3 regions of the Kitasatospora sp. NPDC036755 genome follow, and region 3 is predicted to be linked to each of the others. Evidence: riboswitches for the same ligand, from Rfam matches in the RefSeq annotation. Region 3 holds a riboswitch; each other region holds the start of a gene.
The links. A riboswitch is a leader RNA that binds a small molecule or an ion and turns the genes downstream of it on or off. The one in region 3 is predicted to bind S-adenosylmethionine.
Positions count from the first base shown of each region.

Region 1 (7,588 bases), on a different contig from region 3:
GCAGGCAGGACTTGGGCCCCAGGGCCTGGACGAGCCGTCCGCACAGCGGTACGACGGCGAAGGAGGCGAGCGACCCGGCCGTCACGGCGGTTCCCGCGGCGGCGGCCGGGAAGTGCCGGACGGTGACGAAGAACAGCAGCGACAGCGGCAGGAAGACGCCGGAGCCGAACGTGTCGACCGCCACCGAGAGGAACAGCCGCCGCTGCCGACGGAACCGTCCGGCCCGTGTCACGCCCACCCCCGTTCCCGCCCCCCGCGGCCTATCGCGGGGTGCGCAGCTTGAGAATGTACGTCGCGGTCAGCGCGACCGCACGGTCCTCGTCCCGGGTGAGCGCTTCGAGGGCGCGGGACGTGGTGCCGCCGGGGACGTCCGCGAGCGCCTGGGCCAGCCGCCGGCGCGCGTCCGGACCGACCGCGCCGTGGGCGAGGCGGTCGACGAGCCCGGTGGCGATCCGGTCCGCCAGCGCGGGGTCGCGGGCCAGCGTGCCGAGGGCGTCGGCCGCGTCGGCGTCGTTCACCGCCTCGACGATCATGCCGATGAGCGTCGGGACCGCCTCGGCCACCCCGCGGGCCCCGAGCGCCAGGGCCGCGTACCGGCGGACCACGGCGTCGGGGTGCGCGAGGGCGTCCCGCAACAGGGCGGTCGCCGCGTCGTCCGGCAGTTCGGCGAGGGAGCGGACGGCCCGTTCGCGCACCTCGGCCGCGGGCGAGCGCAGGCCCTCCGCCAGCAGCGCCGTCGCGTCCCCGCCGGACCGTTCCAGCGCCCACCGGAGGGCGCCGGCGACGATCGGGTCCGACTCGCCCAGCACGGCCTCGACCAGGGCCTCCACCGGCACCGCCACGTCCTCGCCGGCGGACAGCACCGCGTCGCCCGCGGACAGGGCGGCGCGCTGCCGCGCCCCCGGGCTCTTGGACTCCAGGGCCTGGAGCAGCGCGACGACCTGGAGGACCTCCTCCCAGCCGGCCGGCTCCGCGGCGTCGATCCGCCGCAGCCGGGTGAGCAGCTCGGTCTCCGCGGCGATGCGTTCGCGGGTGCGCTGGATCAGGTCGTCGACGAGGTCGGCGGGGGCGAAGCCGGGATCGTCGAGCGCCCGTCCGACGTCGCGCAGCGACAGGCCCAGTGAGCGCAGGCTCTCGATGTGGAAGATCCGCCGGATGTCCTCGTCGGAGTACCGGCGGTAGCCGGAGCCGGTACGCCCCGTCGGCCGCACCAGTCCGAGCGACTCGTAGTGCCTGAGCATGCGGGCACTGACCCCGGACCGCCGCGCGACGTCGCCGATCAGCACTGCCTACCGTCCCTCCTGGCGGCCCTCGCCGAAGACCGCCGCACGCTTCGCCTCCTCGATCGCGGACTCGAATCCGGCGTCCGGGTCGCGCCACAGCCGCTCGGTGGCGAGCGCGTGGGTGCGGACCCGGGGGTCCGGGGCCGTCGCCGCGGCGCCCAGCAGGGGCAGCACCGCCTCCCCGAGCGCGATCAGTGCCCGGCTGAGGCTCAGCTGCGTCCCGGGTCCGCCGCGTCCGAGCTGGGCCGCCAAGACTACGGCCAACGCGGGCTCCTCACCCTCGGGCACCAGCACGACCGCGGCCCGCCAGGCGCTGCGGGCCACCTCCTCGTCGGCGTCGGCGAGCAGCGCGGGCGTGATCGCGGGCCAGGCCCGCCGGTCCCCGATCTTGGACAGGGTGTGCAGGGCCTGGCTGCGGGCCTGGGCACGCTCCGCTCGGACCTCGTCGAGCAGCAGCGGGAGCGTCTCCTCGGCGTCGTGCCGGGTGAGCGCCCAGGTGAGCATCTCGCGCACCGGGAACTCGGGCTCGACCGCGCACCGCTCGACGAGTCCGCCGACGAGCCCCGGGTGCGGGTGCGTGCCGACGGCGAGTGCCGCCCGCAGGCGCACCGACGCGTCCTCGTGTGCCAGCCCCCGCAGTGCCCGCAGGGTGTTCGTGTCCTCTTCCGGCCTGGTCATCGGGACCACCTCCTGGGCCACAGTGAAGGGCTTGACACGGTGGCAAGGTCAAGCGGCGGGGCCGGTCCGGAAGGTCCGGGCGGGCTCGGGCGGGCTCGGGGCGCGGTGGGGGCGCGGTTGGGGGCGGGACGCCGTGCCGGGGTGGGGCCGGTCCGCCGTCCCACGACAGGACGGGCATCCGGACCTACCGTGAACGTAGGACTTCCGTTCCGGGGCCCTCCGTGCGCCGAGCCTCCCAGGCGGTCGCCATGCGAGCCCGTCCCCCCGCCTCCCGCTGCCCGTGAGGCGGTCGCCACCGAAGGAGTCACTGACATGACCAGCAGCGTCAGCGGAGTCGGCAGCAGCCAGATCCGCCAGCCCCAACGGCACCCCTACGCGTCCGGATGGACCATCTTCGCGGGGGTCATGCTGATCACCGGCGGTCTGATGGCGATCACCGAGGGGATCTCCGCCATCGCCAAGGACGACCTGGTCGTCGTCACCCGCAACTACGTGTACTCGATGGACACCGCGGGGTGGGGATGGATCCACGTCATCCTCGGGGCCTTCATCGTGGTGACGGGCATCGCGGTCTTCAGCGGCGCGGTGTGGGCCCGGGCGGTCGGTGTCGTCGTCGCCGCGCTGGGAGTGATCGCCAACTTCCTGTGGCTGCCCTACTACCCGGCGTGGGCCGTCGTCCTGATCGCGATCGACGTCCTGGTGATCTGGGCGCTGTGCGTCGGAAGGGTCGTGAAGGAGGGCTGATCAGGGCGGCTGACCGGCGGGGCCCGGCCGTCCGGGTGCCACCGCTGAGCGGGGCCGGCGCGGGCCCCGCACCGCCCCGGGGGACCCCGGGTGACCCCGTGCGGCGACGGCCGAAGGCGGGGGGGCTTGCCGAGCGGCCCGGGGAGTCTTGTATCGTTCCTGGCGAATCATCCAGAGGGGTGGAGGGACCGGCCCTACGAAGCCCCGGCAACTCCCCGTTCGACCCGGCGTCCGAAGTACGCGCCGTGCCGTCCGGGGTCAGTGCCAACTCCGGCCTGTCGCCAATGTGGCGCGGGAAAGATGAGGAGACACGGTGCTCTCTGTGCTGTCCTTCGCCCGGGCGCTTCCCGCCCCGGCGCTTTCGCGTACCCGTCTCGTGCCCGGCGCAGGCAATCGGCCGACTTCTCCGGCCCGTCCTCGCTGACCACCCCCGGTTCCCCGCCAGGAGCCGCCGTGAGCAGCGCCCACCCGCTGCTCCCGGGCATTGAGACTGGAGTACCCCACCCATGGAGAACACGAGCGGCGTCGGCGTGCTCGACAAGATCACCTCGATCCTCGGCATCCTGGAGGCAGGCCCCGCCACCCTGGGCGGCCTCGTCGCCGCCACCGGCATGGCGCGGCCCACCGCCCACCGGCTGGCCGTCGCGATGGAACACCACCGCCTGGTCAGCCGGGACATGCAGGGCCGGTTCATGCTCGGCCCCCGGCTCGGCGAGCTCTCGTCGGCCGCCGGAGAGGACCGGCTGCTGGCCGCGGCCGGCTCGGTCCTCACCCAGCTGCGCGACCTCACCGGCGAGAGCGCCCAGCTCTACCGGCGGCAGGGCGAGGTCCGGATCTGCGTGGCCTCCGCGGAGCGCCTCTCCGGCCTGCGCGACACCGTCCCGGTGGGCGTCACCCTCCCCATGAAGGTCGGCTCCGCCGCCCAGGTCCTGCTCGCCTGGGAGGAGCCCGAGCGGCTCCACCGCGGTCTGCAGGGCGCCCGCTTCACGGCCACCGCCCTGAGCGGCGTACGGCGGCGCGGCTGGGCCCAGTCCGTCGGCGAGCGGGAGCTCGGGGTGGCCTCCGTCTCCGCGCCCGTGCGCGGCCAGTCCAACCGGGTGGTGGCGGCCGTCTCGGTCTCCGGCCCGATCGAACGCCTCACCCGCCACCCCGGCGCCACCCTCTCCCAGGCCGTCGTCGAGGCCGCCCACCGCCTGACCGAGGCCCTCCGCCAACCCTGACCGGCCGCCCTCGCCCGCCCGGGAGCCGTTCGGTGGGCGCCACCGTCGTGCCGCGGCCCCGGGCTCAGACCCGGGGCAGCGGCACGGCGCGGGAGGGGTGGGGGATCCGGCTGATCACGGCGCCGATCAGGGTGCCGATCGACACCCCGAAGACCGCCGACACGGCGGCCAGGACCGACTGCGCCCCGTTCCCGACCTCGATCTGTGCGGTGTTCAGCAGGCCGAAGGAGCCCGGCACCACGATCCAGAACGCCGGGAGGTAGAGCACCTGCCAGAGCGGACCGCCCGGCAGCCAGTGCACCAGGGTGGCCGCGACCGCGGCGGCGACCGCCCCCGCCAGGCCGCCTATCGCCGCGCCGTGCACCGACCCCACCGCCACCTGGGCGGTGACGCTGACCGCGATCACGGCGACGATCCACGGGATGGCCGAGGGCGGTGTGTGGACGTTGACGACCACTCCGGCCACCGCGATCGCCAGGCCCAGCGCGATCACCCACCAGCCGGGTTTGGCGACCTGGACGTTGGCCAGCGCGGTGGCCGGCATGCCGACCGCCGTCGCGGCCGCGGCCACTCCGGCGAGGAACAGGGCCAGCTGGACCGCGCCGGACACCAGCCGGGCGGTGCCCGCGCTGGCCGCGCCCGCGGCGATCTCGGACAGGCCGGTGACCAGCAGTCCGCCCGGCAGCAGGATCGCCAGGGTGGCGACGATCGTCCGCAGCGGCCCGTCCAGCAGCGAGGCCCGCGCGAGGGCCAGGACCAGCAGGGCGACCAGGAAGCCGGCCGTGACGGGCAGCAGCGGCCGCAGGTGCGGCAGCCGCCGGGCGAGCACGGTCAGCCCGACCACGATCAGCGAGCCGAGCCCGGCCGCCAGGACGTTGGCCGCCGCCGGCTGGAGGAAGAGGCAGACCCCCACGCCGACCGGCAGCGCCCCGAGGTCCGCCACCCACGCGGGCCAGCGGGCCGGTGCCCGCCGGATCCCGTCCAGTTCGGCGAGCGCCCGGGGCCCGTCGAGCTCGCCCGCCCGCAGCCGGTGCACCAGGTGGAGGACGTCGGCCGTCTGCTCGAACCGCAGCGCGCCGCCGACCGGCCGGAACGTGGTGGCCCCGTCCGCGCGGAGCGAGACGAACAGCCCGTTGGTCAGCGCGGCGACCCGCACCTCCGGAGCCCCCAACGCCCCTCCGAGCCGGCGGAGTTCCTCCTCGACGTCATGGACGGGCAGGCCACCGCCGAGCAGGGCTTCGCCCAGGTCGAGGAGTAGGCGGTGGAGCGGCTCGGGCGGGGCGTCGAGAACCCGGGCCGATGGAGACTTGCTAGACATGGCAGATATCGTCCCACCCTGCCCGAATCGGCCCGACTCTGACCCGGTCCGGTCGTTTTCCGACCGGTCGAGCGCCCGCCTCACCCCGCATCAGGCCTCCGGGCGGGAGCGCCGCCGCGGATCCGGGACCGGCCGGCCATCGGGGGGCTGGTGACCGGCGGCCCGAGGCCCGTCACGGCCGGACGGTGAGCACCAGCTTCCCCGTGACGCGGCCCGTCTCGCCCTCGGCGTGGGCGCGGGCGGCCTCGGCGAGCGGGTAGGTGGCGGAGACGTGGGCGCGCAGCCGGCCGGACTCGACGAGGGCGGCGATCTCCGCCATGCCCTGCCGGTCGTGCTCGACCAGCAGGGCCGTCGCCCGCACCCCCAGCTCGGCGGCGCGTGCCGCCAGGCCTTCGAGGCCCTGGGGGAGGATCGACACCAGGAGGCCGCCCGGGCGGAGGGTCTCCAGCGATCGGAGCCGGTCCTCCCCGCCGAGCGTGTCCAGGACCACGTCGACGTCCCGGGCCTCCTCGACGAAGTCGGCGGTGCGGTAGTCGATCACCTCGTCCGCGCCCAGGCCCCGGACGAAGTCGTGCTTGGCGGCCGACGCCGTGCCGATGACGTACGCGCCGCGCGCCTTGGCGATCTGCACGGCGACGTGCCCCACGCCGCCGGCCGCCGCGTGCACCAGGACCCGCTGCCCCGGCCGGACCCGCGCGGTGTCGACGAGGGCCTGCCAGGCGGTGAGCGACACCAGGGGGAGGGCGGCGGCCTCGGTGTGGCTCAGCGCGGCGGGCTTGGGGGCGAAGGCCCTGGTGGGGCCGGTGACGTACTCGGCGTGCGAGCCGGCGCCGTACGGGTAGGGCAGCATGCCGAAGACCTCGTCGCCCGGGGCGAGGAGCGAGACGCCCGGGCCGACCGCCTCGACGGTGCCGGAGACGTCCCAGCCGAGCGTGAACGGCGGCTGCCCGAGGAAGTAGCCGTGGCGGCGGTGCTTCCAGTCGGTGGGGTTGACCCCGGCGGCGTGGACGGCGACGAGGACCTGCCCGGCGCCGGGCACGGGCCGTTCCACCTCGGCCCCGTGGAGGACGTCCGGCTCGCCGAGGGTGGTCTGGGTGATGGCTCGCATGGTGTTCGTGGTCATGGATCCAGCCTGCGGCCACGGCCCTGACCTGCGAAATGGCAAGATTGCCAAAGACCGATAGGATCGTGCCATGGCTGCGATCGAACCCCCCGGCGCCGGTGGCCGGCCGCCGCACCGCGTCGTCGTCCTCGCCCTCGACGGCGTCTACCCCTTCGAGCTGGGCATGCCCAACCGGGTCTTCCCCGGCGTGCCGGGCGCCTACGAGGTGGTGACCTGCGCGGCGACGGAGGACCGGACGGTCGCGACCGACGCCGACTTCACGATCACCGTCGGGCACGGCCCCGAGGCCCTGGAGAGCGCCGACACGGTCGTCATCCCGCCGTACGGCCTGCACCACGTCACGGCGGACCTGCGGGAGCCGGCCCGCGGCGCCCTCGCCCGGATCCGCCCCGGCACCCGCATCGTCTCCATCTGCACCGGCGCGTTCGCGCTCGCCGCCGCCGGTCTGCTGGACGGGCGCCCCGCCACCACCCACTGGGCGCTGGCGCCCACCTTCCGCCGGATGTTCCCCCGGGTCGACCTCGACGCCGACGTGCTGTTCATCGACGACGGCGACATCCTGACCTCGGCGGGAGCCGCGTCCGGCCTCGACGTCTGCCTGCACGTGGTGCGCTCCGACCACGGCAGCGCCGCCGCCAACCAGGTCGCCCGGCAGTGCGTGGTGCCGCCCTGGCGCGAGGGCGGCCAGGCCCAGTACATCGAACAGCCGGTGCCCCCGGAAGGCGCCAACGGCACCGCCGCGACCCAGGCCTGGGCCCTGGAACACCTCGACCGCCCGCTCGCCCTCCGCGAGCTGGCCGCCCACGCCCGGATGAGCCCGCGCACCTTCGCCCGCCGCTTCCAGGAGGAGACCGGCACCAGCCCCGGCCGCTGGCTGATCCGGCAACGGCTGCACCGGGCCCGCCACCTGCTGGAGACCAGCGACCTCCCGGTCGACCGGATCGCCACCGAGATCGGCTTCGCCACCGGGGCCTCCCTCCGGCAGCACCTGCACGCCGCGATCGGGGTCTCGCCCCAGGCCTACCGCAACACCTTCCGCGGTCAGGCCGGCGCCCCGGGAAGCTGAGACCCCCGGCCGTCCGGGAACGGCCCGGTCACGTCCTCGCGGCGGCCCGCCGGCCGTCGGGCGGTCAGGAGCGGCCCCCGAAGCGCCAGTCGTGCACCTCGACGTCGGCGTACCGGTCCGCGGTCAGGACGGCCCGGGCCGCCTCCCGGTCCGGCG
Region 1 covers NZ_JBEZUT010000295.1:2,373-9,960, forward strand. The annotation lists gene AB0E96_RS31985 (MFS transporter) at 1-232, opposite strand, end outside; gene AB0E96_RS31990 (MerR family transcriptional regulator) at 261-1,286, opposite strand; gene AB0E96_RS31995 (HEAT repeat domain-containing protein) at 1,290-1,961, opposite strand; gene AB0E96_RS32000 (hypothetical protein) at 2,274-2,705, shown strand; SAM riboswitch class I at 2,870-3,012, shown strand; gene AB0E96_RS32005 (IclR family transcriptional regulator) at 3,212-3,925, shown strand; gene AB0E96_RS32010 (threonine/serine exporter family protein) at 3,990-5,243, opposite strand; gene AB0E96_RS32015 (NADP-dependent oxidoreductase) at 5,416-6,366, opposite strand; gene AB0E96_RS32020 (helix-turn-helix domain-containing protein) at 6,437-7,432, shown strand; gene AB0E96_RS32025 (YciI family protein) at 7,497-7,588, opposite strand, start outside.
Region 1: another riboswitch for S-adenosylmethionine. It lies ahead of AB0E96_RS32005 (IclR family transcriptional regulator); the one in region 3 lies ahead of thrC (threonine synthase).

Region 2 (7,588 bases), on a different contig from region 3:
TGGTCGATCTCGGCCTGCGAGTAGATGTTCTTCTTGCGCGGGACCTGGGCGCCGGGCTGCTGGGCCGGCATGCGGCCGGTGCCGACCTGGAAGTCGACAGCGGCGGAGCCGACGCCGACCAGGCTCGGACCGTCACTGCTGCCCTGGCCGTTCAGGCCGTGGCAGGAGGAGCAGCCCACGGCGAAGAGCTTCTTGCCCTCATCGATCGCGAGCGACTGCGCGGCGACGTCGGCCTGCGCCTTGTCGGCGGGCGCGAACGCGGCGTACAGCCCCCCGGTTGCCGCCAGGGCGAGAAGTAGGACGACCAGCGCCGCCAATGGGTGGCGCCGTCGTGCGGAGAGCTTTTTCACGGAATAACCCCGGTGTCAGGATCTGGTCGACTGGTGGGTGCACCCGGCGGCCGGTCTGGCCGGCACGAGGCTGCCTGTCTAGGGCTGCGCGCGCGGTCGGTCGGTGGGAGCGTCGGCACCGGCAGAAGCGGCCCGTCGCCGGTGAGGGCGGGGGCCGCAGCCGGTGGCCAGCGACCTGATCAGCTGGTTACTTGATCAGGTAGATGGTCGCGAACAGGCCGATCCACACGACGTCGACGAAGTGCCAGTAGTACGACACGACGATCGCGGCGGTGGCCTGCTCGTGCGTGAAGCGCTTGGCTGCGTACGTCCGTCCCAGGACCAGCAGGAAGGCGATCAGACCACCCGTCACGTGCAGCCCGTGGAAGCCGGTGGTCAGGTAGAACACCGTGCCGTACGGGTCGGAGGACAGCGAGAGGCCGTCCTTCTTGACCAGCTCGGTGTACTCGAAGACCTGGCCGCCGATGAAGACCGCGCCCATGGCGAACGTGAGGATGAACCACGCCCGGAGCTTCTTCACGTCACCGCGCTCGGCAGCGAACACGCCGAGCTGGCAGGTGAGCGAGGAGAGCACCAGGATCGTGGTGTTGACCGAGGAGAAGGGCACGTTGAGGGCGTGGGCCTTCTCGGTCCAGAACTCCGGCCCCTTGACGGAGCGGAGCGTGAAGTACATCGCGAAGAGGGCCGCGAAGAACATCAACTCGGAACTGAGCCAGACGATCGTTCCGACGCTGACCATGTTCGGCCGGTTGACCGATCCGTGCGCGTGCCCGGTTTCTACTGCTGTTGCTGTCGCCACGACGGACATTATGTCGGTCCCTTATTCCGTCTTCACGTCGGGGGGTGTCCCTCGGAGTGTCCGGTGCGTGCGGTATGCCCGCTTGGCGGGCGGCAGGGGGGCCGGACGGGGGCTGAGCAGCGGCGCGTCCCTTTTCTGATGGTTCCTCGGAGGGGCCTGTGACCCCGTTGCCCGGCGCGTCGTTGCACGGTCGGAGTAGCCGGGAGGGGTACGGGGGAGGGGGCCGGGTCGGCCGTACGGGTGGACTGGGCCGGGTCGGGTGACGGGCCGTCCTCCGGGCGGGTGAGCCCGGGGCGCGGCGGCTTGAGGAGGAACGTGCGCGAGGGGGACTCGGCGGACGGTGATCGGGAGTAGCATCCGGATCAGGCGAACGTGGTCCGGATCACACTTGAGGGAGCAGGGTCCATGGCGTACACGACCGATGAGACGCTCACCGTCCTCGTCTACAGCGACGACCGCAACACCCGCGAGCAGGTGCTGACGGCGCTCGGCCGCCGGCCCGCCGAGGATCTTCCGGAACTGTCCTACCTGGAGTGCGCGACCACCCCCGCGGTGCTCAAGGCGCTGGAGAAGGGAGGGGTGGACCTCTGCGTGCTGGACGGCGAGGCCGTTCCGGCCGGCGGGCTGGGCCTCGGGCGGCAGCTCAAGGACGAGATCTACGGCTGCCCGCCGGTGCTGGTGCTGATCGGCCGGCCGCAGGACTCCTGGCTGGCCGCCTGGAGCCGGGCGGACGCCGCCATCTCCCACCCGGTGGAGCCGGTGGCGCTCGCCGGGGCGGTGGCCACCCTGCTGCGGGCCAGGCTGGCGAAGCGGACTCCCGCCGTCCGCTGAAATCCGTGGCAGGAGTAGGAAAGAGAGGGTAGAAGCGAGCGCTTCGCTCGATAGGCTGGCTCCATCCGTACGGACGTCCCCCGCGATGGGGAACCGACAACAGCTGGAGTCAGCGATGGTGAACGTGAACCCTGCGAACGGCGGTAGCGACCCCGCGCAGGTGGTCCGCACCTGGCCGGACCTCCTGGCGGCGCTGTTGCAGGGGGAGGACCTCGACCGTTCGTCCACCGCGTGGGCGATGGACCGGATCATGAGCGGTGAGGCGTCCCCCGTACAGGTGGCCGGCTTCATGATCGCGCTGCGGGCCAAGGGCGAGTCGGTCGAGGAGATCTCCGGCCTGGTCGACGCGATGTACGCGCACGCCGAGCCGCTGGAGATCCCCGGCCCGGCGGTGGACATCGTCGGCACCGGCGGGGACCGCGCGAAGACCGTCAACATCTCCACCATGTCGGCGATCGTCGCGGCGGCCGCCGGTGCCAAGGTGGTCAAGCACGGCAACCGCTCGGCCTCCTCCACCAGCGGCTCCTCCGACGTGCTGGAGAAGCTCGGGGTGGCGCTGGACATCTCCTCCCGGAGGGTCGCCGAGGTGGCCGAGGAGGTCGGGCTCACCTTCTGCTTCGCGGCCAAGTTCCACCCCTCGATGCGGCACGCCGCCACCGCGCGGCGCGACCTGGGGGTGCCGACGTCCTTCAACATCCTCGGCCCGCTGACCAATCCGGCGAAGGTCACCGCGCACGCCATCGGCTGCTTCGACACCCGGCTGTCCGGGCTGATCGCCGGCGTGCTGGCGGAGCGCGGGGCGACGGCGCTGGTCTTCCGCGGCGACGACGGGCTGGACGAGCTGACCATCACCACTACCTCCCAGGTCTGGATGGTGCGCGACGGGGTGGTCACCGAGACCACCTTCGACCCGCGGGACGTCGGCATCGAGCTGGTCGGCATCGAGGCGCTGCGCGGGGCGGACGCCTCGTACAACGCCGAGGTCGCGCGGCGGCTGCTGGCGGGCGAGCACGGGCCGGTGCGGGACGCCGTCCTGCTGAACACGGCGGCGGCGCTGGTCGCGCTGGACCTGACCGACGCGCCGCTCGCCGAGCAGCTGGCGGTCGGCATGGAGCGGGCCGCCAAGGCGATCGACTCCGGTGCCGCACAGGACCTGCTGCGGCGCTGGTCGGAGGCCACCAGCCGCTCCTGAGGCGTGAGTTGAGGGGCCCGTGGGAAATCCTCCCGCGGGCCCCTCGCGCTGTCCGGATGCTGGATGCCCGTTTGACCGCCCGATGGACGCGGCCTAGAGTCTTGGCCAGGTCATGAGTGACAGCGCCAAGCCCCAGCTTGCTGTCCGGCAACCCTCCGTCCGTGGCGGGGTGCCCTGGGTGAGGACCGGGTCGTCACGGCAAACCGTCCGTGCGACAAGCGCGGACACCCGACGACTTGCACTCCCGGGGTCCCTCACCCAGAAGGAGTGCATTCTCATGTCCCTCGCCACCGAAACCTGCGCCGCCCCGCTCGCCGTCCTCGGCGCCGACGTCCAGGTCCCGCTCGCCAGCGGTGAGAAGGTCGGCTACGCGGCGCTCGACTACGCGGCCAGTTCGCCGGCGCTCCAGCGGGTGTGGGACGACGTCGCCGCCTACGCGCCGTACTACGGCAGCGTCCACCGCGGGGCCGGGTACCTCTCCCAGCTGTCCACCGACCTGTTCGAGCAGAGCCGCCGCACCGTCGGCGAGTTCCTCGACCTGCGCGAGGGCGACCAGGTGGTCTTCACCCGGGCCACCACCGACTCGCTCAACCTGCTGGCCGCCGCCCTTCCGGCCGGCACCCGGGTGTTCGCCTTCGAGACCGAGCACCACGCCTCGCTGCTGCCCTGGGCCCACGCCGGACTGGACGTCACCTACCTGCGGGCGCCGCGCTCGCGGGCCGAGGCGGTGGAGGCGCTGGACACCGCGCTCGCCGAGGCGCCCGAGGGCCCCAAGCTGCTGTGCGTCACCGGCGCCTCCAACGTGACCGGCGAGCTGTGGCCGGTCGCCGCGCTGACCGAGACCGCGCACCGGCACGGCGCCCGGGTGGTGCTGGACGCCGCCCAGCTGGCGCCGCACCACCGGGTCTCGGTGCGCGAGCTGGGCGTCGACTGGATCGCCTTCTCCGGGCACAAGATCTACGCGCCGTTCGGCGCCGGGGTGCTGGCCGGCCGGGCGGACTGGCTGGACGCGGCCGAGCCGTACCTGGCGGGCGGCGGGGCGACCCGGACGGTGGCCCGGGAGACGGACGGCTCGGTGGCCGTGCAGTGGCACACCGGCCCGGCCCGGCACGAGGCCGGTTCGCCGAACGTCATCGGCGCCTACGCGATCGCCTCGGCCTGCCGGGCGCTGACCGAGGCCGGTTTCGACGCGCTGGAGGCCCGCGAGCAGCAGCTGATCGCCCGGCTGACGGCCGGGCTGGCCGAGATCCCGCAGGTCAAGGTGCTGAACCTGTTCGGCGCGGACTCCGCCCGGGTGGGCGTGCTGTCCTTCGTCGTCCGGGGCTGGAACAGCTCGCACTTCTCGGCCGCGCTCTCCGCCGAGTACGGGATCGGGGTGCGCGACGGGCTGTTCTGCGCCCACCCGCTGGTGCGCACGCTGCTCGGGGACGAGGAGGTGGCGCCGTCCGAGTGCGGGGCGCCGGAGCCCTCGCTGCCGGGCGAGCGCAGCCTGAACGCGATCCGGGTGAGCTTCGGCGCCGGGACGCCGGACGAGCACGTCGACCGCTTCCTGACCGCCGTCCGGGAGCTGGTCACGGACGGCGCGGCCTGGAGCTACCGCAACGAGGGCGGGCGCTGCGTCGCGGACGCTCGGCGCGCGGGCTGACGCCTACTCGTCCAGGCCGAGCGCGAAGGCGGCCTCCAGGTCGTGCTGGGAGTAGGTGCGGAAGGCGATCTGGGTCTCGGTGTGCGCCACACCCGGGACCTTGTTGAGCCGGCCGGGGATGACCTCGGCCAGGTCGTCGTGCCGGCGCACCCGCACCATCGCCACCAGGTTGTAGCCCCCGGTCACCGAGTAGACCTCGCTGACGCCGTCGATGGCGGCGATGGATTCGGCGATCTCCGGGATGCGGTCGACACTGGTCTTGATCAGGACGATGGCGGTGATCACAGTTCGGGCTCCTTTGTGGGGTGCCGCCAGCGTATCGGGCGTCGGCCCGGTCGTCGCGGGGGGTGGCGGACCACGGTACAGGCGTACAGGAACCCGGCGCAGAAGCCGATCACATGGACCAGGTAGGCCACCCCGGGCCCCGCCGAGTGCACCGACCACCACTGCAGGGCGAACCAGAGGCCGAGCACCAGCCAGGCGGGGAAGCGCAGCGGCAGGAAGAGCAGCAGCGGGACGAGGGTGGTCACCCGCGCCCGGGGGTGGAGGCGCAGATAGGCGCCGAGGACGGCGGCGATCGCGCCGGAGGCCCCGATCAGCACCCGGGTGGAGTTCGGCGAGTGCGCCTCGGCGAGGGCGAAGCCGTACGTGCTCACACCGCCGGCGGCCAGGTAGAAGACGGCGTACCGGGCCCGGCCCAGCCGCCGTTCCACGGTGGGGCCGAAGACCTGGAGGAAGAGCAGGTTCCCCAGCAGGTGCAGCCAGCCGGCGTGCAGGAAGAGGCCGGTGAGCACGGACAGGGCCGGGTGCTTGCCCGGGGTCGGGGCGGCCGGGCAGCCGGGGGCCGGGTCGGGGGCCTCGGCGAGCTGTTCGGCGGTCAGCGGCCGTCCGGCCAGCACCTCGGCCGGGACGGCGCCCCAGCGCTGCTCGTACCGCTGCTCCGCGCAGACCCGCGCCGGGCCGCTGCCGTACAGCGGGTTGAGCCCCGCGGCCGGGCCGAGCAGGAAGACCAGGGTGTTGAGCGCGATCAGGCCGTACGTGACCGCGGGGGCGGCCGCCGCCGGGCGGCCGCTCCGGGCGGCGGTGTGGTCGGGGACCGCGAGCGCCATGCGGCCAAGCATCCCTCCGGGCGCCGCAGGTGACACCGCGGTTTACGGCAGGTGGACCAGTGCGGGTCTTCAGGCGACCGGTGGTCGCGGCGGTTGCCCCAGGCAATAGGCTTGGGGCGGGCATTCCCGCCTCCCGCCGCCGACGCCGGGGCTCCGGGGGGAGCGCCTGGCCCACGCAGGGACCACCCGAGAGGACCCCCGATGACCGTCCCCGCCCTGACCGCCGAGACGCGCTGGCGCTGCACCCTGTGCGGCAACCTCACCCGCTTCGACGTGACCCGCACCGCGCGGGTGACCGAGTTCCTGCACTTCGACCTGGCCGGCGAGTCCAAGGTCGAGGAGACCGAGGTGCTGAGCGAGACGGTCGAGTCGGTCCGCTGCCGCTGGTGCAACGCGGTGGACCAGGTCGAACTGGTGGCCCGTCCGGGCTCCGAAGGGGCGCAGGCCCCCGCCGAGCAGGGCTGACCCGCACCGCTGCGGCGCGGGCGGGTGCACGGCGCACCCGCCCGCGCGGCACGGGACAATACAGACAAGACGCACGGAGCGTGACGACAGGGGGAGGTCGCGGCCGTGCCCCGCTGGACCAGGATCGGAGCCGAGGACGTGGTGGACGCAGCGAAGGAGCCCGGCGAAGCCCAGGGGCTTCGGCCCGCTGCTGCCGAGGCCCCGGCCGAGGCCGCCGGGACGGCGGACGGATCCTCCGAGTCCGCGGCGGAGCGTGCCGCCGAGAAGCTGGACCGGCCGCTGCCCGAGGGCGTGCGCCGGCGTGTGGTCGGGCTGGCCTCGGACGCGCTCGGCGGGCTGCCGGCGGCCGAGCTCCCGCAGAGCCTGCGGCAGTACGTCAAGTTCACCCCGGCGCGGCGGGCCAAGTACGCGGCCACCGCGCTGGCGGCGGCACTGGAGGCGGAGCCGGCCTTCCGGGTGCGGATAGCGGAGCGGCTGCGGCTCGGGCAGCCGGACCTGGTGAAGGCGCTGGAGTCGGGCACCGTGCCGAGCGCCGCCGATCCGATGGACGTCGCGGCCGCCGCCTACCTGGTGCGTTCGGCGGGCTGGAGCCGGTTGGTGGCCGAGGCCGGCGAGGAGGCCGAGCGGGCCGGCGCCGAGGACGCGGCCGCGGAGGCGGCCCGGCTGGTGGAGAAGCTGCAGGCCGAGCTGGCCGAGGTGCGGGCCTCCGCGCGGGCGGACCTGGACCGGCAGCGGGCGGAGTCCGACGGCATCCGCAAGGAGGCCGAGTCGCTGCGCAAGAAGGTGCGGTCGCTGGAGAGCGACACCCGCCGGGCGCAGGCCGAGACCCGGCGGGTGGCCGGCGAGCTGGAGGCCGTGAAGGCGCAGACGGCGGCCGAGCGCGGCGCGGCCGAGACCGAGGCGCGCAGGCTCAGGCACCGGGTCTCGGAGCTGGAGAACGCGGTCGAGCAGGGCCGCCGGTCGGCCCGGGAGGGGCGCAGCGTCGAGGACATGCGGCTGCGGCTGCTGCTGGACACCGTGCTGCAGTCCGCCCAGGGGCTCCAGCGGGAGCTGGCGCTGCCGGTCTCCCAGATCCGCCCGGCGGACCTGGTGGAGGCGGTGGTGCCGGGGGCGGCCTCGCCGCACGACGTGGCGCGGCGCGGGCTGGCCGAGGACGATCCGGCGCTGCTGGACCAGCTGCTGGCGATCCCCCAGGTG
Region 2 covers NZ_JBEZUT010000209.1:3,756-11,343, forward strand. The annotation lists gene AB0E96_RS27020 (c-type cytochrome) at 1-350, opposite strand, end outside; gene AB0E96_RS27025 (heme-copper oxidase subunit III) at 538-1,158, opposite strand; gene AB0E96_RS27030 (hypothetical protein) at 1,555-1,980, shown strand; gene trpD (anthranilate phosphoribosyltransferase) at 2,096-3,172, shown strand; SAM riboswitch class IV at 3,281-3,399, shown strand; gene AB0E96_RS27040 (aminotransferase class V-fold PLP-dependent enzyme) at 3,450-4,817, shown strand; gene AB0E96_RS27045 (Lrp/AsnC ligand binding domain-containing protein) at 4,821-5,102, opposite strand; gene AB0E96_RS27050 (rhomboid family intramembrane serine protease) at 5,099-5,926, opposite strand; gene AB0E96_RS27055 (hypothetical protein) at 6,128-6,391, shown strand; gene AB0E96_RS27060 (NYN domain-containing protein) at 6,659-7,588, shown strand, end outside.
Region 2: another riboswitch for S-adenosylmethionine. It lies ahead of AB0E96_RS27040 (aminotransferase class V-fold PLP-dependent enzyme); the one in region 3 lies ahead of thrC (threonine synthase).

Region 3 (7,588 bases):
TACAACAAGGCGATGTTCCGGCAGGCCGGGATCGCCCAGCCGCCGGCCACCTGGAACGAGCTGCGGCAGGACGCGGAGAAGATCAAGGCCAAGGTGCCGGGGGTGACCCCGTACGGGCTGCCGCTGGGGCCGGAGGAGGCACCCGCCGAATCGATGCTGTGGACGCTGAGCGGCGGCGGCAGCATCTCCGACGACGTCGGCAACTACACCATCGACAGCACCCAGAACCAGGCGACCTTCAGCTGGCTGAAGAGCAACCTGGTGGCCACCGGGCTGACGTACCCGGACCCGGGGAAGATGAACCGCACCCCGGTGTTCCAGGACTTCGCCGCCGGCAAGGTCGCGATGCTGAACGGGCACCCGACGCTGCTGCGGATGGCGACCGCCGGGAAGATCGACTTCGGGACGGCGCCGATCCCGAAGAAGGACGGCGTCGGACGGACCGGAAGCCTCGGGGTCGCGGACTGGATGATGGCGCTCAAGGCGAACGGGCACAAGAACGAGATCAAGAAGTTCCTGTCGTTCGTCTACGACAAGGACAACCAGCTGAAGTTCGACGAGCAGTACAACCTGCTGCCGGTCACCCAGGACGCCTTCGCCCAGATGTCCTCGGACCCGAAGCACGAGGACCTCAAGCAGTTCGCGGTCGGGCTGAGCAACGCGAGCTTCTACCCGTTCGGGGACCCGGCCTGGGGCGAGGTCAGCAACCGGATCAAGGCGGGCATCGGGCAGGCCGTGACGGGGGATCCGAAGCAGGTGCTCGACGGGCTGCAGGACGCGGCGGTGAAGGAAGCGGCGAAGGTCCGCAAGTAGGACCGGGGCGGCCCGGCCGCGACGGCGGCCGGGCCGGGGGCCGGCCCAGCCCCGGCCGGCCCTCAGGGGAGGGTGATGGCGTACGCCTTGCGGAGGGTCTCGTGGACCGTCCAGGTGGTGCGGTCGCCCTCGCGCAGGACCGCGCAGTCGCCGGGGCCGACCTCCAGGGTCGGGCCGCCCTCGACCTCGATGGTGGCCCGGCCGCTGAGCACCACGAACATCTCGTCGGCCTCGACGTCCGTCACCACGCCGGGGGTGATCTGCCAGAGGCCGCGCAGGTGGCGGCCGTCGTCGGACAGCACCCTGCCGGTGACCTCGGGGGTGCCGGAGACGATCTGGGACGGGTCGAGCGGATCGGGTTCGAGCTCGGCGGTGGGGACGTGCAGGGCGAAGCTGGGCGTGGTCATGGGGCGACGGTAACGGGTGGGGCCGGCCGGAGGGGCGAGCAGTGTGTGTCGGGGACGGGCGGGAGAATGACACTCCGTAGTGGTGAGCGGAGGTGTGCGCGGTGGGCGAGCTGAGTGAGCGGGAACGGGCGGTGCTGGCGCTGGAGGGGCGGCAGTGGCGGACGGCCGGGGCGAAGGAACGGGCGGTCCGGGAGGAGCTGGGGATCTCGCCCACGCGGTACTACCAGGTGCTGAACGCCCTGCTGGACCGGGAGGAGGCGCTGGCGCACGCGCCGGTGCTGGTGAACCGGCTGCGGCGGGTCCGGGAGGCGCGGCGGGGGGCGCGTTGACGGTGGCGGCGTCCGTGGGGCGGGGTGCGGAGGCGCGGGGTCCGGGGTAGGGCTTCGGTATGGGTTTCGAAGAGATGTTTGTGCCGGGGACCGGGATCGGGCGGGACGGGGTGCGGGCCATCCTGGCGGCGCCCGGGGACGCCGTGATCGGGTTGGACTTCGACGGGACGTTGGCGCCGATCGTGGCGGATCCGGAGCGGGCGCGGGCGCATCCGGGCGTGGTGGGGGCGCTGCGGCGGCTGGGCCCGGTGGTGGGAGCCGTGGTGGTGGTGACGGGCAGGCCCGCCGGGGTGGCGGCGGAGTACGGGGGGTTCGCGGAGGTTCCGGGCGTGGTGGTGCTGGGGCACTACGGGGCCGAGCGGTGGGAGGACGGGAAGCTGACGGCACCGGAGGTCCATCCGGGGGTGGCCCGGGTGCGGGCGGCGCTGCCGGGGGTGCTGGAGCGGGTGGGGGCGCCCGAGGGGACGTGGGTGGAGGACAAGGGGCGCTCGGTGGCCGTGCACACCCGGCGGACGGCGGTGCCCGAGGAGGCGTTGGAGCTGCTGCGGGCGCCGGTGGGGGAGCTGGCGGCCGAGCACGGGCTGGTGGTGGAGCCCGGGCGGCTGGTGCTGGAGCTGCGGCCGCCGGGGGTGGACAAGGGCGCGGCGCTGACCGGCTTCCTGCGGGAGCGGGGGGCCCGTTCGGTGCTCTACGCGGGGGACGACCTGGGGGACGTGGCGGCCTTCGCCGCGGTGGAGGAGCTCCGCGGCGAGGGCCTGGCCGGGGTGCTGGTGTGCGCCGGCGCGGTGGGGGACGCGCCGGTGCGGGAGCTGGCCGACCGGGCGGACCTGGTCGTGGGCGGGCCGGAGGGCGTGGTGGAGCTGTTGGAGGCCCTGGGGGAGGCGCTCACAGCGCGTTGAGCTGGTCCAGGAACCACTGTTGCGGGGGGAGCGCGGTGGCCGCCGCCGTCAGGCGCTTGGTGCGGTCGGCGCGCTCCTCCGGGCTCATGACGAGGCCGGTGTGGAGGGCCTCGGCCGTGGCGATGACGTCGTACGGGTTGACGGTGAGGGCGTCGTCTCCGAGTTCGGTGTGGGCGCCGGCCTCGCGGGAGAGCACGAGGGCGCAGCCGCGGTCGGAGACCACCGGGACTTCCTTGGCGACCAGGTTCATGCCGTCGCGGATGGGGTTGACCAGGGCGACGTCGGCCAGGCGGTAGGCGGCGAGGGAACGCGGGAAGTCGTCGTCGACGTGGAGGATCAGGGGCTGCCAGGTGGGGGTGGCGAACTCGGCGTTGACGGCCTCGGCGAGCTCCTGGACCCGGGCGGTGTAGGCGCGGTACTCGGCGAGGTCGGTGCGGGAGGGGTAGGCGAAGGCGATGTGCACCACCCGGTCGTGCCACTCGGGGCGGGTGCGGAGCAGGTGCCGGTAGGCCTCGAGGCCGCGGACGATGTTCTTGCTCAGCTCGGTGCGGTCCACCCGGACGATGGTGCGGCGGTCGCCGACGGCCTCGCGCAGGGCCGCGAGGCGCTCGTCGACGTCGGGGCGGTGGGCGCGTTCGCGCAGGAAGTCGGCGTCGGCGCCGAGGGCGTGGACGCCCAGGGCGGTGGTGCGGCGGTCGTGGGTGACGGTGAGCGCGTCGTGGTCGACGTCCGCGCCGAGGAGGTCCTCGCAGCAGGCGGCGAAGGCGCGGGCCCAGCGCTCGGTCAGGAAGCCGGCCCGGTCGGCGCCCAGGATGCCGGTGAGGACGGCCCGGGCGACGTCGTCGGGCAGCAGCCGGTAGTACTCGGGCGGGGCCCAGGGGGTGTGCGAGAAGTGGCCGATCCGCAGGTCGGGGCGGGCCGCGCGGAGCAGGGCCGGGACCAGGGAGAGGTGGTAGTCCTGGACGAGGACCGCGGCGCCCGGGGCCGCTTCGGCGGCGAGGGCTTCGGCGAAGGCCTCGTTGTAGGCCCGGTAGGCGGCCCACTCGGTGCGGAAGCCGGCGTCGAAGGAGGGCGCGGTCGGGGTCGCGTAGAGCAGGTGGTGGACGAACCACAGGGTGGAGTTGGCGACGCCGTTGTAGGCGCGGGCGAAGGTCCGCGGGTCGATGTCCAGCATCCGGACGGCCTGGCCGCCGACCTCGTGGCCGGCCAGGTCGAGGCGGCCGTGCGGCGCCTCGGCGGCGGCTCTGCGGTCGGAGTCGTTGAGGGCCGCGCACACCCAGACGGCGTTCGGGTCCCCGATGGCGGAGAGGCCGGAGACCAGGCCGCCGCCGCCCCGGCGCAGGGTCAGCGTGCCGTCGTCGGCGGTGCCGAAGGACACCGGCCCCCGGTTGGAGGCGACCAGGACGGGGGCGGTGCCGGTCGCGCTCGAACGGTTGGTCGTGAGATCGCCCATGGTTGGGATGTTGCCGGGGGTTCGGGGTGGCAAACCCCGTCGGGGCCCCTCAGTGCCGGGTCGCGTATTCGGGGACGGTGTGCATCGGGGGGCGTTCCAGGGCGATCACCGGGTGGGTGTGGGCGGTGAAGGCGCGCGTCTCCGGGTCGCGGGTGAACTGGGTGAGGTGGGGGTGGACGAGGTCGGCGGAGGCCTTGAGGCGGTGGGTGCGGTCGAGGCGTTCCAGGGCGGTCCGGTAGATGGTGGCGGCCATCCGGCCGAGGGCCTGGCCGTCCTGGTGGCGGTGGTGCCGGACGCCGACGTCCACCTGGGCCAGGGCGTCCAGGCCGGCCAGTTCCAGGGCGTCGACCAGCAGGCCGAGTTCGACGCCGTAGCCGGTGGGGAAGGGCAGCCGTTCGAGCAGTGAGCGGCGGGCCGCGTACTCGCCGCCGAGCGGCTGGACGAAACCGGCGAGTTCCGGCCAGTGGAGGTTGAGCAGGGGGCGGGCGACGAGTTCGGTGACCCGGCCGCCGCCGGCGGGCAGGACGGCGCCCTCCGACTCCAGCGGGCGGTCGTACATGGCCTTGACCAGCTGGATGGACTCGTCGGTGAGCAGCGGGCCGACGATGCCCGAGACGAGGGCCGGGTCGAACTCGCGCAGGTCCGCGTCCACGAAGCAGACGATGTCGCCGTGGGTGACCAGCAGCGACCGCCAGAGCACCTCGCCCTTGCCGGGGACGGCGGGCAGCCGGGGCAGCACGGCGTCGCGGTGCTCGACCCGGGCGCCGGCCTCGGCGGCGACGGCGGCGGTGGCGTCGGTGGAGCCGGAGTCGACGACGACGAGTTCGTCGACGAGCGGGAGCCGCTCCATCAGCTCGCGGCGGATGGTGCGGACGATGTCGCCGACGGTGGCCTCCTCGTCCAGGGCGGGGAGGACGACGCTGACGGTGCGGCCGGTGCGCTCCTTGGCCGCGAGGAGGGTGCGCACCGGCCGGTCGGCCGCGCTCCAGGAGCGGCGGCGGAGCCAGGACGCCGCCTGCGGGAGGAGCTCGGGGGTCGGTTCGGCGGGCACGGAGTTCTCCTCGGCGGGGTCGGTGGGACAGGCCATCTCGCGTGGCGGACGGTCCCGTTCAGGATTGACGCCTTCGGATACAGTCTTCGTACAGCGGTCGGACCTTTGCACGCCGGGGTCTCCGTTGAGCACCACCACAATTTCACAAGCTCATCCAGAGGGACTGAGGGAACGGCCCGTTGACGTCCCGGCAACCTTCTCGCGCGGCCGTCGACGACAGGCCCCGGCGGGACAGGTGCCAATTCCGGCCCGTGTCGCGACCGCGACCCGGGGAAGATGAGGAGAGAGGCCTCGCCATCATGGCTACCACTGGGACGACCCTTTCCGGCACCACACCGGTTTCCGTCGACCTCGGCCCCGCCGCCGCGCTGTCCTGTCGCGAGTGCGGCACCCGCTTCCCGCTCGGCCCCAGCTTCGCCTGCCTGGAGTGCTTCGGCCCGCTGGAGATCGCCTACGAGTTCGGCAGCGAGGGCGCCGAGGAGCTGCGCAAGCGGATCGAGGCCGGTCCGGCGTCCATCTGGCGGTACGCGCCGCTGCTGCCGGTTCCGGCCGACGTCGCGTCGAAGCCCAACCTGAACCCGGGGTGGACCCCGCTGGTGAAGGCGGACAACCTGGGCCGGGAGCTCGGGTTCACCGCCCAGCTGCACATCAAGGACGACTCCGGGAACCCGACCCACTCGTTCAAGGACCGCGTGGTCGCCTGCGCGATCGAGGCGGCCCGGGCGTTCGGGTACACCACGCTGTCCTGCTCCTCCACCGGCAACCTGGCCGGCGCGGTGGGTGCGGCGGCGGCCCGGGCCGGGTTCCGGTCCTGCGTGTTCATCCCGCACGACCTGGAGCAGGGCAAGGTCGTCATGGCCGGGGTGTACGGCGGCGAGCTGGTCGGCATCGAGGGCAACTACGACGACGTGAACCGCTTCTGCTCGGAGCTGATCGGCGACCCGGCCGGCGAGGGCTGGGGCTTCGTCAACGTGAACCTGCGGCCGTACTACGGCGAGGGCTCCAAGACGCTGGCGTACGAGATCTGCGAGCAGCTCGGCTGGCGGCTGCCGGAGCAGATCGTCATCCCGATCGCCTCGGGCTCGCAGCTGACGAAGATCGACAAGGGCCTCCAGGAGCTGATCAAGCTCGGCCTGGTCGAGAACCGGCCGTACCGGATCTTCGGGGCCCAGGCCGAGGGCTGCTCGCCGGTGTCGGCCGCGTTCAAGGCCGGCCGGGACGTGATCAAGCCGGTCAAGCCGAACACCATCGCCAAGTCGCTGGCGATCGGCAACCCGGCCGACGGCCCGTACGTGCTGGACATCGCCCGCCGCACCGGCGGCGCGGTGGAGGACGTCACGGACGCCGAGGTCGTGGCGGCGATCAGGCTGCTGGCGCGGACCGAGGGCGTCTTCGCCGAGACCGCGGGCGGCGTGACCGTCGGCGTGCTGAAGAAGCTGGTCGAGACCGGGCAGCTGGATCCGGCCAAGGAGACCGTCGCGATCAACACCGGCGACGGCCTGAAGACCCTGGACGCCGTCTCCGACGCCGGGATGACCGCCGTCATCCGCCCGACGCTGGACTCGTTCCGCGCCGCCGGCCTCGTGTCCGCCTGAACCACCCCGGAACCACCCCAGCAAGGCCAGCCCCCGCAAGGAGAGTCATGAGCGCCAACGTCCGCATTCCCACCATCCTGCGCACCTACACCGGCGGCGCCGCCGAGGTGACCGCCGAGGGCGCCACCCTGGCCGAGGTCGTCGCCGACCTGGAGAAGAACCACGCGGGCATCTCGGCCCGCATCCTGGACGACACCGGCAAGCTGCGCCGCTTCGTGAACGTCTACGTGAACGACGACGACGTGCGCTTCGCCGAGGGCCTGGCGACCGAGATCGGGGACGGCGCCAGCGTCTCGATCATCCCGGCGGTGGCCGGCGGCTGCTGAGCCGTTCCCGAGTAGCCCGCGGTCGCCCGCGCGTACGGAATTCCGTTCCCCGTATGCGCGGGCGACCGCTCGCATTCCGGCTGGAATATTTCCGGGTCGAGTCGGAGTAGAGTGTGGCTCGGCTGGGAACAGGGTTTCCCTTTCGGCCCCCGCAGTGCTCGGCCCGGGGGCGCCCGGCCGTGGGGCGCGGCCCGGGAAACATGTCAGGCAGATGTCAGAATTCCCGCGATCATTTGGGTAATTCGTCCGCTATGTCCGGCGTGGAATGCCGAGATTATTCCGGTTCGGCCCGGCCTGTCCCTTGACGCCCCGGCGGAATTACCGGTGGCTGACCCTGTTGCAGAGGGCGTCGATCCGGATACATTCAGCGGCGGTCGACGCAATCAGCCGCCCGCCGGAAGCCGCCTGGCGTCCTGCACGGAGGGTTGCGGCGTGCACGGCTGCGCCCAGGGGGGGTTCCCCGGGCCGGCCTTCAACCAACCCGGGCCCGCGACCTGCGGGCGCGTGAAGGGCCAGCACAGCACTAGGGGAGTTCGGAATGGCTCAGGGCACCGTCAAGTGGTTCAACGCGGAGAAGGGCTACGGCTTCATCGCGGTCGACGGTGGTGCGGACGTCTTCGTCCACTACAGCGCGATCCAGATGGACGGCTACCGCACCCTCGAGGAGGGCCAGCGGGTCGAGTTCGAGATCTCTCAGGGACAGAAGGGCCCGCAG
Region 3 covers NZ_JBEZUT010000083.1:17,853-25,440, forward strand. The annotation lists gene AB0E96_RS15260 (extracellular solute-binding protein) at 1-813, shown strand, start outside; gene AB0E96_RS15265 (cupin domain-containing protein) at 876-1,220, opposite strand; gene AB0E96_RS15270 (DUF3263 domain-containing protein) at 1,322-1,549, shown strand; gene otsB (trehalose-phosphatase) at 1,624-2,448, shown strand; gene AB0E96_RS15280 (trehalose-6-phosphate synthase) at 2,435-3,901, opposite strand; gene AB0E96_RS15285 (glucosyl-3-phosphoglycerate synthase) at 3,951-4,952, opposite strand; SAM riboswitch class I at 5,100-5,235, shown strand; gene thrC (threonine synthase) at 5,252-6,547, shown strand; gene AB0E96_RS15295 (MoaD/ThiS family protein) at 6,595-6,873, shown strand; gene AB0E96_RS15300 (cold-shock protein) at 7,412-7,588, shown strand, end outside.